2 linked regions of the Rhizobium lentis genome follow. The protein of the gene in region 1 interacts with the protein of each later gene in a pairwise test. Links are inferred from orthologs where the notes say so. Each region holds a gene or a part of one and is shown on either strand. Other genes may lie near its edges.

Evidence for each region. Proteins that work in one complex are often made in the same cells at the same time.
Region 2: the proteins of J0663_RS07045 (region 1) and grxD interact in binary tests that used the Escherichia coli proteins (3 or more experiments, as listed by UniProt). The link is inferred for Rhizobium lentis from one-to-one orthologs.

The regions. Positions count from the first base shown.
Region 1 is NZ_CP071454.1:1,460,347-1,468,079, forward strand. The notes cover bases 5,057-7,733. They hold J0663_RS07045 (BolA family protein), read left to right. Parts: upstream 5,057-6,091; coding sequence 6,092-6,376; downstream 6,377-7,733. Other genes in these bases: cobS (cobaltochelatase subunit CobS), read right to left, coding at 5,057-5,062; J0663_RS07040 (J domain-containing protein), read right to left, coding at 5,372-5,989; J0663_RS07050 (HlyC/CorC family transporter), read right to left, coding at 6,424-7,733. Outside these bases: J0663_RS07015 (VUT family protein), read left to right, coding at 1-477; J0663_RS07020 (ATP-binding protein), read right to left, coding at 491-1,054; J0663_RS07025 (esterase-like activity of phytase family protein), read right to left, coding at 1,114-2,139; cobaltochelatase subunit CobT, read right to left, coding at 2,155-4,056; more of cobS, read right to left, coding at 4,070-5,056. UniProt on the Escherichia coli protein: Transcriptional regulator that plays an important role in general stress response. Has many effects on cell morphology, cell growth and cell division. Acts by regulating the transcription of many genes, including dacA (PBP-5), dacC (PBP-6), ampC and mreB.
Region 2 is NZ_CP071454.1:4,289,999-4,295,306, forward strand. The notes cover bases 2,465-5,176. They hold grxD (Grx4 family monothiol glutaredoxin), read left to right. Parts: upstream 2,465-3,508; coding sequence 3,509-3,844; downstream 3,845-5,176. Other genes in these bases: J0663_RS21025 (hypothetical protein), read right to left, coding at 2,465-2,954; J0663_RS21030 (hypothetical protein), read left to right, coding at 3,116-3,340; J0663_RS21040 (multidrug effflux MFS transporter), read left to right, coding at 3,982-5,176. Also shown: hpaH (2-oxo-hept-4-ene-1,7-dioate hydratase), read left to right, coding at 1-159; hpaI (4-hydroxy-2-oxoheptanedioate aldolase), read left to right, coding at 168-932; J0663_RS21020 (transporter substrate-binding domain-containing protein), read left to right, coding at 945-1,664; more of J0663_RS21025, read right to left, coding at 1,764-2,464; more of J0663_RS21040, read left to right, coding at 5,177-5,187; J0663_RS21045 (multidrug effflux MFS transporter), read left to right, coding at 5,223-5,308. UniProt on the Escherichia coli protein: Monothiol glutaredoxin involved in the biogenesis of iron-sulfur clusters.

The DNA of each region.
Region 1 (7,733 bases):
CTGATTACCGACCTGACCAACCGCCAGTTCGGCCCGCAGGCGGCCCGCAAGGTCGTCCTTGCCGGCTTTGTCGTCGGCGTGACGCTGTCCTTCTTCACCGCGGCGCCACGTATCGCCATCGCCTCCGGCTCGGCCTATCTCGCCGGGCAGCTGCTCGATATCGCCGTTTTCAACCGCCTGCGCCGTCAGGCCTGGTGGCGCGCGCCGCTCCTCGGTTCGCTGATCGGTTCGGCGCTGGATACGGTGATGTTCTTCTCGCTGTCCTTTGCCCCGTTTTTCGTCTTCCTCGGCCCGAACGAGCCCTTCGCCCTGGAAGCAGCTCCTATCCTCGGCGTCTTCGCCGCCGAGGCCCCGCGCTGGATTTCCTGGGCGATCGGCGATTTCGCCGTCAAGATGATCGTCGGTCTGATCATGCTGCTGCCCTATGGCGCGCTGATGAACGTATTGCGGCCGATGCAGCCCGCCCGAGCCGGCTGAACCGGGCGAGGCATCAACGACGCCGGATCGCGCCTGCGGCGATGGCCGGATGCAGCAGAACCTCGGCAACCAGATCATCGATATCTCGTGAGGAATCGAGCCGCAAGACCGGCGCCGTCTGCGTTTCCAGCCACTGCTCATGCGCCGCGAGACTGCGGCGTTCCGGTCCGGCCGTGTCGTAAGTCGCCGCCCATTCCAGAAACTGTCCGCTTTTCACCTCCATGTCGCCGCCGGCCCCGATCCTGTCTCCGTATCGGGCAATCTCCCGCGCACGGATCCGCGCCATCCGAAGCTCCGGCTCGATCTTGAGGAAGACGATCAGATCATAGAGCGGCTCGATCTGCCCGCCCCATTTCAGCGCCGATCCGGAGAGCACCCAGCCGTCATGCCTGCCAGCCTCCGCAAGCAGCAGCCGGATTCGTTCGTCGGCCTCCCGCGGCGTCGTGAATGGCGGGTCGGTCAGCAGCCAGAAGAAATCGTCAGTATCGAGATGGGCGATAACGAGCCGTTCGGCGAGCATATGGCCGAGCGATGTCGTGCCGGAACCGGATGCACCCGTGACATGGATATGCACGATGATCTCCTCCGTAGACTGCTTTCTCAATTCGGCACCCGGAATAACCGAGGCATGTGACGTCAATCTGACGCCCCGATCAATCGGGTCCCTTCGTCGAGCCGGAACTCCAGCATCAGATTGCGCTGCAGGATCGAGTGGTTGTCGTCCGACACCAGAATGATGTGGGTCGTGCCGTCGGCGGCCTGGAAAGCGTCAAGTCCTTCCATATTGTCGATCTGCGTGTTGAAATTGCCTTCGAGCAGCAAGTCTCCGGCAACGACGGCGCCGGGCCCGATATCGGCGCCTTTGATGCGTCGAAGCCGCATGCCGATGCCTTCCGCCATATTGAACCGCCGCTCCAGCAGCAAGAGATCGCCGTCCGGCAGGAAGGCGCCGTCGGTGACGTCGAAACTGCCGTCCCGCTTGATCGAGAACAGACCTTTCAGCGGCCCGTTGAGGATAGCCGCAATCCGGTTGCCCTCGCTGTCGAGACCGCGCTCGGAGACGATGACCACACCGCCCTGCAACGGGCTGGAGGCGGGCGCCACGGTAATGGTTTCGATACCGCGATTGTCGCTCAGCATATCGCGCGGGATGAGGATCGGCAGGGTGGCGATGGCGCGCGATTGCTCAAAGCCTTGATCGGGATAGACGTCGACGCGATGGGCCTGCTCGAAAGACACCAGTATCCGGTCGCCGTCGAGCGCCAGTCCCTCGGCATCCATATAACCCTTGCCCTCGAGGCTGCGGCCGGCGCGGTTCTTCATCGGCGTGATCTCGACACCCGAAAGGCGCGAAAGCCTGCCCTTGGCATCGCGCTCGATGTTGCCGGTCAGCCACTGCCCGGTATCGAGCACGACGACGAAATGTTTTTGATCCTGCCGGAAACGAATCGCCGAAAGCGAGCCGAACAAGGCTCTGCTGGACACCATCTCCAGCCCGCCGAGAAATTCCAGCGATCCGAATTTGGTCTCCGAGAAGCCGATCCTGAAATCCGTGATTTGCCGGCTAATGACCGGCACCTCGTTGCCGGCCCACGAAGGATAAGTGCCGGCTGCGATGAACAAAGCAGTCGCCGCCGCGCGATAAAGCCGTTTGACCGTCATGTTCCTCCAGCGGCGTCAGCCGGCACGGCGTAGCCGGCTGCCGCGCGGCTGGGCGGATTGATCTTCGAAGAGCGAGGCAAGCTGTTCGGTCATCGCGCCGGCAAGCTCGTCCGCATCGACGATCGTCACGGCACGGCGATAGTAGCGCGTCACGTCGTGACCGATGCCGATCGCCAGCAATTCCACCGGCGAGCGCGTCTCGATCTGTTCGATGACGGCGCGCAGATGCCGCTCGAGATAATTGCCCGGATTGACCGACAGCGTCGAATCGTCCACCGGCGCGCCGTCCGAGATCATCATCAGGATACGCCGTTGCTCGCGGCGCGCGAGCAGGCGATTATGGGCCCAGATCAGCGCCTCGCCGTCGATATTCTCTTTGAGCAGGCCCTCGCGCATCATCAGCCCGAGATTGGCGCGCGCCCGCCGCCACGGCGCGTCGGCCGACTTGTAGATGATGTGGCGCAGGTCGTTGAGACGGCCCGGCGTCTGCGGCTTACCGCCGGCAAGCCAGGTTTCGCGCGCCTGCCCGCCCTTCCATGCCTTTGTCGTAAAGCCGAGGATCTCGACCTTGACGCCGCAGCGTTCCAGCGTGCGAGCCAGAATGTCGGCGCATGTGGCGGCAACGGTGATCGGCCGGCCGCGCATCGAGCCGGAATTGTCGATGAGCAGGGTGACGACGGTATCGCGGAACTGGGTGTCGCGCTCCATCTTGAAGGAGAGCGGCTGCATCGGATCGATGATGATGCGCTGCAGCCGGGCGGTGTCGAGATAACCCTCTTCCAGATCGAAATCCCAGGAACGGTTCTGCTGGGCCATCAGGCGGCGTTGCAGCCGATTGGCGAGCCGCCCGACCGCGCCCTGCAGATGCGCCAGCTGCTTGTCGAGGAAGGCGCGCAGGCGCTCCAGCTCGGCGGCATCGCACAGCTCCTCGGCGGTGATGATCTCGTCGAACTCTTCGGTATAGACGTGATAATCGACCTTTTCGTTGAAGTCGGCAAAAGGTGTGTTCGGACGGCGGGTCTCGCCCGGCGTTTCCGAATCGTCCTCGCCTTCCTCCATCATGTCGTCGTCGGAGATTTCGGCGCCTTCGGTCTCGCCGTCCTCCATCTGCTCGTCGGAGACTTCGCTGTCCTCGACGGGGGCGGCATCGGTGCCGGCATCTTCGTCGACCTCGTCCTGGTCCTGCTCGTCGCCGCTCGGCTGGTCTTCCTGTTCCGACTGATCGTCATTGTCGGCCTCGCTGTCGTCGTCGCCGTACTCCTCGGCCATCTCCATGGCCGACAGCATGTTGCGGATAACCTTGGCGAAGGCCTGCTGGTCGTTGATCGCCTCCGACAGGTTGTCGAACTCGGAGCCGGCCTTGTCCTCGATGAAGCTGCGCCAGAGATCCAGAACTTTGCCGGCGGAAGCAGGCGGACGCTCGCCGGTCAGCTTCTCGCGCACCATCATCGCCACGGCTTCGCCGACCGGTGCGTCTTCCTGGCGCTCGATGCCGGTGAAATTGGCCTTGGAATATTTCTCCTCGGTCATGGAGCGCAGATTCGCAGCCATGCCCTCCATGCGTAGCGCGCCGATCGATTCGACCCGCGCCTGCTCCACCGCATCGAAGATCGCCCGGGCATCCGAGCCCTGCGGCGCCATCGTCGCATGCACCTTCTCGTCGTGGCAGGCCAGCCGCAGCGCCATGGAATCGCCGAGCCCTCGGGTGACCGCCAGCTCATGCGCCGTCGGCCGCTTGGAAAGCTCCGGCAGCCGGATGCGCTCGCCGGTCATCCCCGGCCGTTCGTTGGCGAAGGTCACCTCGACATCGCCGTCGCCAGCGATCGAGCGTACGCAACCTGATATCGCCCGGCGCAGTGGCTCCGCGTCGACGGGCGCGCCGGGCTTTGCTTTCGAATTGTCACCGCGAGCTGCCATGATCGGTCGGGCCTCAGGCTCCGAGAACGATGTTGGCGGCGCTTTCCTTCAACTCGACGCCGAAGGCGCGCTGATAGTGCTCGGCGACCAGCGGGCGCTCCAGTTCGTCGCACTTGTTGAGGAAGGTAACGCGGAAGGCGAAGGCCAGATCGCCGAAGATTTCGGCGTTCTCGGCCCAGGTGATGACCGTGCGCGGGCTCATGACGGTCGACAGATCGCCATTCATGAAGGCGGCGCGCGTCAGGTCGGCCACGCGAACCATCTTCGAAACGATCTCGCGGCCGTTCTTGTCCTTGCCGAAGCTCTTCACCTTGGCGGCGACGATATTCACTTCGTGATCGTGCGGCAGGTAGTTCAGCGTCGTCACGATCGACCAGCGGTCCATCTGCGCCTGGTTGATCTGCTGCGTGCCATGGTAGAGGCCTGTGGTATCGCCGAGACCGATCGTGTTGGCGGTGGCAAACAGGCGGAAAGCCGGGTGCGGCCGTATGACGCGGCTCTGGTCGAGCAAAGTCAGGCGGCCGGAAGATTCGAGCACGCGCTGGATGACGAACATCACGTCGGGACGACCGGCATCATATTCGTCGAAGACGAGCGCGACGTTGTGCTGATAGGCCCAGGGCAGGATACCGTCCTTGAATTCGGTGACCTGCAGCCCGTCCTTGACGACGATGGCATCCTTGCCGACGAGATCGATACGGCTGACATGGCTGTCGAGGTTGATACGCACGCAAGGCCAGTTGAGCCGCGCCGCCACCTGCTCGATATGCGAGGACTTGCCCGTGCCGTGATAGCCGGAGATCATCACGCGGCGGTTATGCGCGAAGCCTGCGAGAATGGCGAGCGTCGTCTCGCGGTCGAACAGGTAGTCGGGATCGAGATCCGGCACATAGGCGTCACCCTTGCTGTAGGCAGGAACGCGGATGTCGGAATCGATGCCGAAGGTCTCGCGGACCGAAACGGTAGTATCGGGCAGTTCTGAAATATCGAGGTCGATCTTGCTCATCATGTCTCCAAGGCGGGTGAAGCCACCCGGCCAAACTGTCTCAGGCCATGTCGCAACCGTGACGCCGCGATTTTATTCCGCGCCCGTCCAGGTCGGAACGTCGGCGATACTTCTCCGGGACTGAAACGAAACCTCGGCGGGATGATGACCGCGTGCGAGCATTCTTGAAAGAGTCCCGGACAAGAAACGCCGCGTCCGGAAGGTCGGCCGAGGCGATGTCGGGAAAACACGCAGATAGGAGCCGCGTTTGCCTGCGGCCTCAGCCGATTTGGACCATACCCGATTGAAGCCCAAGAGCAAGGACGGGAATTAACAAAAACCGTTCTGCTTCAACAATTGATACGCCTGGATGACGGCGCGGAAACGCTCTTCCGAGCCGCGGTCGCCGCCATTGGCATCCGGATGGTGCTTCTTGACCAGCTCCTTGTAGCGGCTCTTGATCTCCGCCGAGGTCGCGTTGGCGTGGAGACCCATCGTGTCGAAGGCTTTGCTTTCGAGCGATTTCAGCTTGCGCGCCTGGGGAAAGCGCGGCCCGCTGCCCTTGCCGCCTTCCTTGACGAAGCCGAAGGGATCGCGAACGCGCGAGTAGGCGCCGGAGCGCACCTCGGAATGCAGCGGGCTGTCCTTGGCCGACTTATTGACGCCGACGGTCCATGTCGGTCGATGGCCGGTGATCGCCTCTTTCTGGTAGCGCGCGATCTCGCCGTCCGAAAGGCCGGAGAAATAATTATAGCCCTTATTGTATTCCTTGACGTGCTCGAAGCAGAACAAAAAGAACTGGCCTTCCGCATTGCGCCCCACCGGAGCGCGATGCGCACCTTTCTTATCGCAGCCGTCCCATTGACAGGTAGGCGGCGCCTGCTCTGTCTCCTGCTCGCGTTTGCGGCGTGTGCGGATGCGATCGAAGTATTTTGAATCAAGTCTCATGGCGGCGCTAATTATGGGGCTGTCGCGAGGCGACAACAAGAATTGACAAATGGGAATGTTGCTGGCTTGGTGGGAACCCTTTTCGCGAAGCAGCAAGACCGGATGATGACCCTGCGGACCCGCATCGAAGAAAAACTTATCGAAGCCTTCGCGCCCGAACGCTTGAGCGTCATCGACGAAAGCCATCTGCATGCCGGCCACCAGCCTGACATCACGGGCACCGGCGAAACCCACATGCGGGTGAGGATCGTTTCGACTAAATTTGCCGGCCTCTCCCGCCTGGCGCGCCACCGGGCGATCACCGATCTGTTGAAACCGGAGCTCGATGCCGGCCTGCACGCGCTGGCCGTCGAACCGGCGGCACCTGGTGAACCCACCCGCTGGTAGCGGCACAGCAGCCTATATGGGTATAAGGCGCAGGCAATCCAACCGGATCACACCGGTTTTGTGTCGCCTTCCTGCGCGGGGCGGATGCGCAGCTTGGTGATGCGGTTTTTCTCCCGCTTCATCACGACGAAACGTTTGCCGTAGAAGGTGAAGGCCTGACGCTCTTCCGGGATGGTCATCGATTCATGGATGACGAGGCCGGCGATGGTTGTCGCCTCCTCGTCGGGCAGGTTCCAGTCGAGCGCGCGGTTGAGATCGCGGATCGGCACGCTGCCGTCGACGACGACGGAACCGTCAGCTTCCTGGCGCACCCCCTGCATCTCGATATCGTGCTCGTCGGAAATGTCGCCGACGATTTCTTCGAGAATATCCTCCAGCGTGACGATGCCCTGGACCTCGCCATACTCGTCGACGACGACGGCAAAATGCTGCTTGCGCCGCAGGAAGGCGTTGAGCTGATCCTCGAGATTGGTGCTGTCGGGCACGAACCACGGCTTCTGCGCAATCTTCACGATATCGAGATTCTGCGGCTCCATGTTCGGCTCGGCAAGCGCCCGCAGGAGATCCTTGGCGTGGACCACGCCGATGATGTTGTCGATCGTGCCGCGCCACAGCGGCATGCGCGTATAGGGACTTTCGAGGATGGCGCGCACGACCGCCTCCGGCGGATCGTCGGCATTGATCGCCCGCATCTTGGTGCGGTGAACCATGATGTCGGAAAGTTCCAGCTCGCCGAGATCCAGCACGCCGCCGAGCCGGTCGCGATCGGCCTTCACCACCGACCCCTCGCGGTGCAGGAGATCGACGGCGCCGCGCAGTTCCTCATGCGCCGTCAACATCGATATCTCTCGCGACAGATTGATGCCGAACAGTGAAAGAATCCGCCGGACCACACCATTGACGAAGGAGGAAATCGGCCCGACGACAGCGACGAAGAGCCTGGTCGGAAGGGCTACGGCGAGCGCGAAGCGTTCCGGCGTCGATATCGCCCAGCTCTTCGGCAGCACTTCCGCGAAGATGACGAGGATGACGGTCATGGCAAGCGTCGCCAGCGCCACGCCGGAACTGCCGAACAGCCCGAGCAAGAGGCTTGTCGCGATCGAGGAGGAGAGGATATTGGCAAGATTGTTGCCGATCAGCAGCGCGCCGATCAGCCGGTCGCGCCTTTCGATCAGCCGGCGCACGAGACCGGCGCGTTCGTCGCCGTTCACTTCGAGCGTATGGATGCGGCTGCGCGATACGGCGGTGAGCGCGGTCTCCGTGCCGGAAAAGAAGGCGGACATCAGCACGAGCGCGGCGATCGAAAGAATCTCCGGCCAGTGTGCCGCGAGAAATTCCAAAGCGCCTTCGATCGTCA
Region 2 (5,308 bases), 2.8 Mb from region 1 along the record:
GCCTGGCTTGTGAACAAGCTTCATGCCGTCGGAGCCGGGTTGAAGAAGGGCCAGATCGTTCTTGCAGGCTCGTTTACTCGCCCGGTGGACATCGCTAAAGGCGATGTCATCCAAGCCGACTATGGTCCGGTCGGCTCGATCGGCGTCTCGTTCGTGTGAGCGCTCCCATGGAACTTCCCATCAATCACTTCAAACGGAAATTGATAGCCGGTCAGAGCCAGATCGGTCTCTGGTGCGGCCTTCCCGGAAGCTACGCGGCAGAAATCGTCGCGCCGTCGGGCTTCGACTGGGTGCTGTTCGATACCGAACACTCTCCAAGCGACGTCCTTACTGTCCTACCGCAATTGCAGGCGGTCGCGCCTTACGACGTTTCCCCAGTCGTACGCCCGGCATTCAACGATCCCGTGCTGATCAAGCGCTTTCTGGACATCGGCGTCCAGACGCTCCTCATTCCCTATGTGCAGAACGAAGACGAAGCGAAGGCGGCGGTCGCCGCCATACGGTATCCGCCGCGCGGGATGCGCGGCGTCTCCGCCTTGACGCGCGCCACCCGCTTCGGGCGTGTGCCGAATTACGCGCGGATTGCCGAACAGGAGATCTGTCTGCTTCTGCAGATCGAGACCCGCGAGGCACTCGGTCGGCTAGAGGCCATCGCAGCGGTCGACGGCGTCGACGGCATCTTCATCGGCCCCGCTGATCTGGCGGCTAGCTTCGGCCATCCTGGACAACCGGGACACCCCGAGGTGGTCGCGGCGATCGAAGACGCGATCGGACGCCTGAAAGTACTTGGAAAACCGGCAGGCATCCTCACGCCCGACGAGACGTTCGCAGCCCGCTGCATTTCGCTCGGAACGTTGTTTACCGCTGTTGGCGTAGACGTCGCCCTCCTTGCAAGAGGTTCGGAGGCGCTCGCAGCCCGGTTTGCATCTTAGGAGTTCGCCCCGATGTCGACGCGAGAGAAAGTTCTGTCCGAGATAGCGTCGACGGGCGTAATTCGGGCCGCCGTCAACATGTCGAATGCAGCGTTGGTCCGTTGGGACGATCAGGCCGGCGCCTTGGTCGGTCCAAGCGCTCAGATCGGTCACAAGATTGCCGAGCAACTGGATTGCGGCCTGTCGATGACCCAGTACGGCTCAGCCGCCGACATCCTCGCCGCCGCGGATCGCGGCGAGTGGGACATTGCTTTTATTGCCTCGGATCCGTCGAGAACCGACCGGTTCTCCTTTTCACCTCCCTACATCTCCGTCAGGGCGACCTATTTGGTGCCGGAGGACTCGGCGTTCCGAACCGTCGAAGACGTCGATTCTGAAGGAGTGCGGATAGCCTCCGCAAGAAGCGCCGCCTATACGAAGCAGCTCGAGCGAATTCTTCAAGAAGCCACTGTCTCGCATACTGACAGCCCGGCAGCTGCAATCGACCTCCTTGTCGGGTCGCAGTGCGACGCGGCTGCAGGTTTGACTGAATTCCTCGTTCGGATTTCCGAGCGAATTTCCGGCTTCCGGCTGGTGGACGGAGCTTTCTCCGAAATCCCCCAGACGATAGCCGTTCACCGAAGATCCATTCATGCCTCAGCCTTCTTTGCGGACTTCGTACGCCGTCTGAACGCAAGTGCTGGAGGATATCATGACGTGGCCGGCGATGGTGCCGCACTCGCCCCATTTTGAGCGCCGTAAAGTAATGTCCTCGGCTGTTGGGCGCGTGGGGGGCCTTGGCGGATCAGAACGGCAATATCCCAACAGGCCAATACCGCTGGAGCTCAGCCTTCAAGCCGGCAGCCTGCTCTGCTCCGGGAAGGCAAAGACCGAGGCCGGCATCGGTCCTGACGTCATCAGCGTGAAATCAAAGGGCGCCTTGAGATCGGGGCCGAGCACATATTGCCGATGGACCCGCAGTTGGTCCTGGCGGATCTTTCGGTAATGTTCGCTCGTCAGCATCTGCTTGACGCGGATAAGAAGGATCTTCGCGGGAGGGGCATCTGCATGGCCCGAGACGGCAACAACCGGCACCTTGTAGAAATTGATCGAATCCGTCAGGCATTGCACGTCGAGCCAGAAGATCTCCGGACAGCGGGCGATCAGGCCAACGCGGGCGCGAAGCAGGCTTGCCGACGAAAGCAGGGCGCATTGCAGAATGGCGCTGCCGAGCGTGGCAAACACCACACGCTTACCCCTGAAAACCTCCGGCTCCCTTTCAAGCAGTATGCCGATGACATGGGCGGCGACGCTCGATCCCATGCTGTGCGAGGAGATCACGTACTCATCCGCCTCCTCGGTCAGCGCCTTGCGCACCGCCGTCGCCCGCTCTTCAAGCCATTCGTTGAAGTCCTCCCGATCCATGCGACCGAGTGCCACTGCCATTTCCCAATCGGCAAAAAGATGCAGCGTATGGAAACGCTCGGAAAACGGCAGGAAAGCGGCGATGAAGAAGCAGAGCGCCAGTGGCCCGCTCCAGAGCAGGTGCAAGGCGGAGAAGCCGAGACTGTAGGGCAGGATGGCGATCTCAGCCGTCAGCACGATTGCCAGCGTCGTCAGCAGGAACGGGAAGAGGAAGAACAGACCGAAGCGCCATGCATGTTTGAAATAACCCCGCATGCCACCTTCCAGCATGATCTCGGCGCAGCTTCGAAACCCAGCAATGATCCGGCTCAGCGTGTTGCGGCCGCGCAGCCGACGTACGAGCACATCGTGATCGACCATGTGGATCCGGCTCCTCGTCCGCCAGGCAGCGGAACTGGTCTCCGCCGCAGGCGCCGTTTCACCGGCTCCCGCGCTGCCCGTCGTGACCTCGAAGCTGAAAGGATCGCTAGCCGGATCCGGCGCGCCGGTCTCGACGGAGTAGCCCCAGACGGCAGCACTCTGTCTGGCTGAGCGTTCGTACCGCGCTCTGTGGGCAAGACCGTCGAGCGGCTCGAAGCCTGGGAAATGCAGGACGACCCGCTTCTTTATCAATTTCATTTCGCTGTTCCGCCCGGCCAAGGCCGGTCTATTGCTGCGATCCGGCTGCCGGTCGCTGATGTCCGCAAAAAGCAGGCATGGTCTCAAAGGCGCCTTGCTAACGGAACTCTTCTGGAATTCAATAGCAGCCACGTTGTTTTCGCGGCGAATGGAGGGGTTTTGTGGCTGATCTTGTCAAAGAATTGATATCGGGCGTCGTCGATAGCGTACTGAAGGAAATTCTGAAGAAAACCACCGGCCGCGCCACGACGAAGCGCAGGAGGCGCAAGGCGCGCCCTGCCGCCACCACGACGGCTGCCCGCAAGACCCCCAAGCGCAAGCCCGCCCGCAAGCAGATCAGCAGGCGCCGAACCGCCGCCGGCCGCAGCCGTCAGGGTCGCGTCTGAGACGCGCGGCAACACTTCGGCCGTAACGCGACGGCAACAATCCCGAAGTGATCTCACCACATTGGTTTTTTTGGATCGGGCGGCTGGAATTCCTGTTGTCACATGCTATCTAAGGAAAACGATTGAAACGGCGGGCCTTTAACTCGCCTGTTGAAAGGATCAGATCCCATGAGCGGCATTCACGAATTCATCGACAACGAAATCAAGAGCAACGACGTCGTCCTCTTCATGAAGGGCACGCCGCAGTTTCCGCAGTGCGGGTTCTCCGGCCAGGTCGTGCAGATTCTCGATTACATCGGCGTCGACTACAAGGGCATCAATGTGCTCGCCGATTCGGAAATCCGCCAGGGAATCAAGGATTATTCCAACTGGCCGACGATCCCGCAGCTCTACATAAAGGGCGAGTTTATCGGCGGTTGCGACATCGTCCGGGAAATGTTCCAGGCCGGTGAACTGCAGCAGCATCTCCAGGAAAACGGCGTCACCGTTCGCGGCGCCGCCTGACCGGTCACCGGACGTCCGCCCGGTTTCCAAATCTGTTTCTCGAGTCCGAGGCGCTGCGGTGAGCAGCGCCTTGGCCTGTTTATGGGAATTTCATTGTGACAGATTCATCACAAGCCGTGTCCGCGGGCCGCCTGCCCATGGGCAAGCGTGAGTTCATCGCGCTTGCCGCCTTCCTGATGGCCATCAACTCGCTTGCCATAGACATCATGCTCCCGGCCCTGCAGCAGATCGGCGCGAGCCTCGGCGTCGAAAGCGAGAACCACCGGCAGTTCGTCGTCTCCTCCTACCTGCTCGGTTTCGGCTGCGCCCAGCTTTTCTACGGTCCTCTGTCCGACCGTTTCGGCCGCCGCACGCCGCTGTTGATCGGCCTCGGCGTCTATATCGTGTCCGCCATCGGAATCGTTTTCGTTCCCTCCTTCGCCGGCCTTCTGGTCCTGCGTTTCATCCAAGGCGTCGGCTCGGCCGCCACCCGTGTCATCACCATCTCCATCGTCCGCGACATCTATGGCGGCCGGCAGATGGCGGAGGTCATGTCGCTCATCATGATGGTCTTCATGATCGTGCCGGTGATTGCGCCCGGCACCGGACAGATCGTCATGTTCTTCGGCAACTGGCACCTGATCTTTCTCTTCATCGCCACGATGGCTACGGCGATCGGCCTCTGGGCCTATGTTCGCCTGCCGGAAACCCTGCATCCGCAGAATGTCCGCCCCTTCACCGCCCGCTCGATCTTCGGCGCCTTCAAGCTGGTGCTGACCAATCGCGTGGCGCTCTGCTACACCATCGCCAGCACCTTCATCTTCGGTGCGCTGTTCGGCTTCATCAACTCCGCCCAGCAGATCTATGTCGGCATCTACGGCCTCGGTGTCTATTTCCCCTTTGCCTTCGCCGGGGTGGCGATCTTCATGTCGCTGTCGTCCTTCTTCAATTCCCGTTTTGTCGGCAAGCTCGGCATGCGCCGCCTGTCGCACGGCTCGCTCCTCGGCTTCATCGCCATCAACACCATCTGGTTGATCGTCCAGATGGCGAGCTCCGAGCCGATGCCGTTCGCCCTGTTTATCTCCTTTTTCGGCTTGGCGATGTTCCAGTTTGGCTGGATCGGCTCGAACTTCAATTCGCTTGCCATGGAGCCGCTGGGACACGTTGCCGGTACCGCCTCCTCCGTTCTCGGCTTCATGAGCACAGTCGGCGGCGCCCTTATCGGCGCCGGCATCGGCCAGGCTTTCGACGGCACGGCGCTGCCGATGGTCGCCGGTTATTTCATCGTCTCGATCATCGGCCTTATCTTCGTGCTGATCGCCGAGAAGGGCCGGCTCTTCCATCAGCACAATCCGGCCGTGTGAACGGCCGGTCCCTTCCGCATCCAGGATTTCACCGCATGACGCCGCATAAACCGCACCAGGAAAACCAGGGGTCCCGCCGCATCGGCATGGGTTTCGGCGAATTCGTCGTCACCATCGCCGT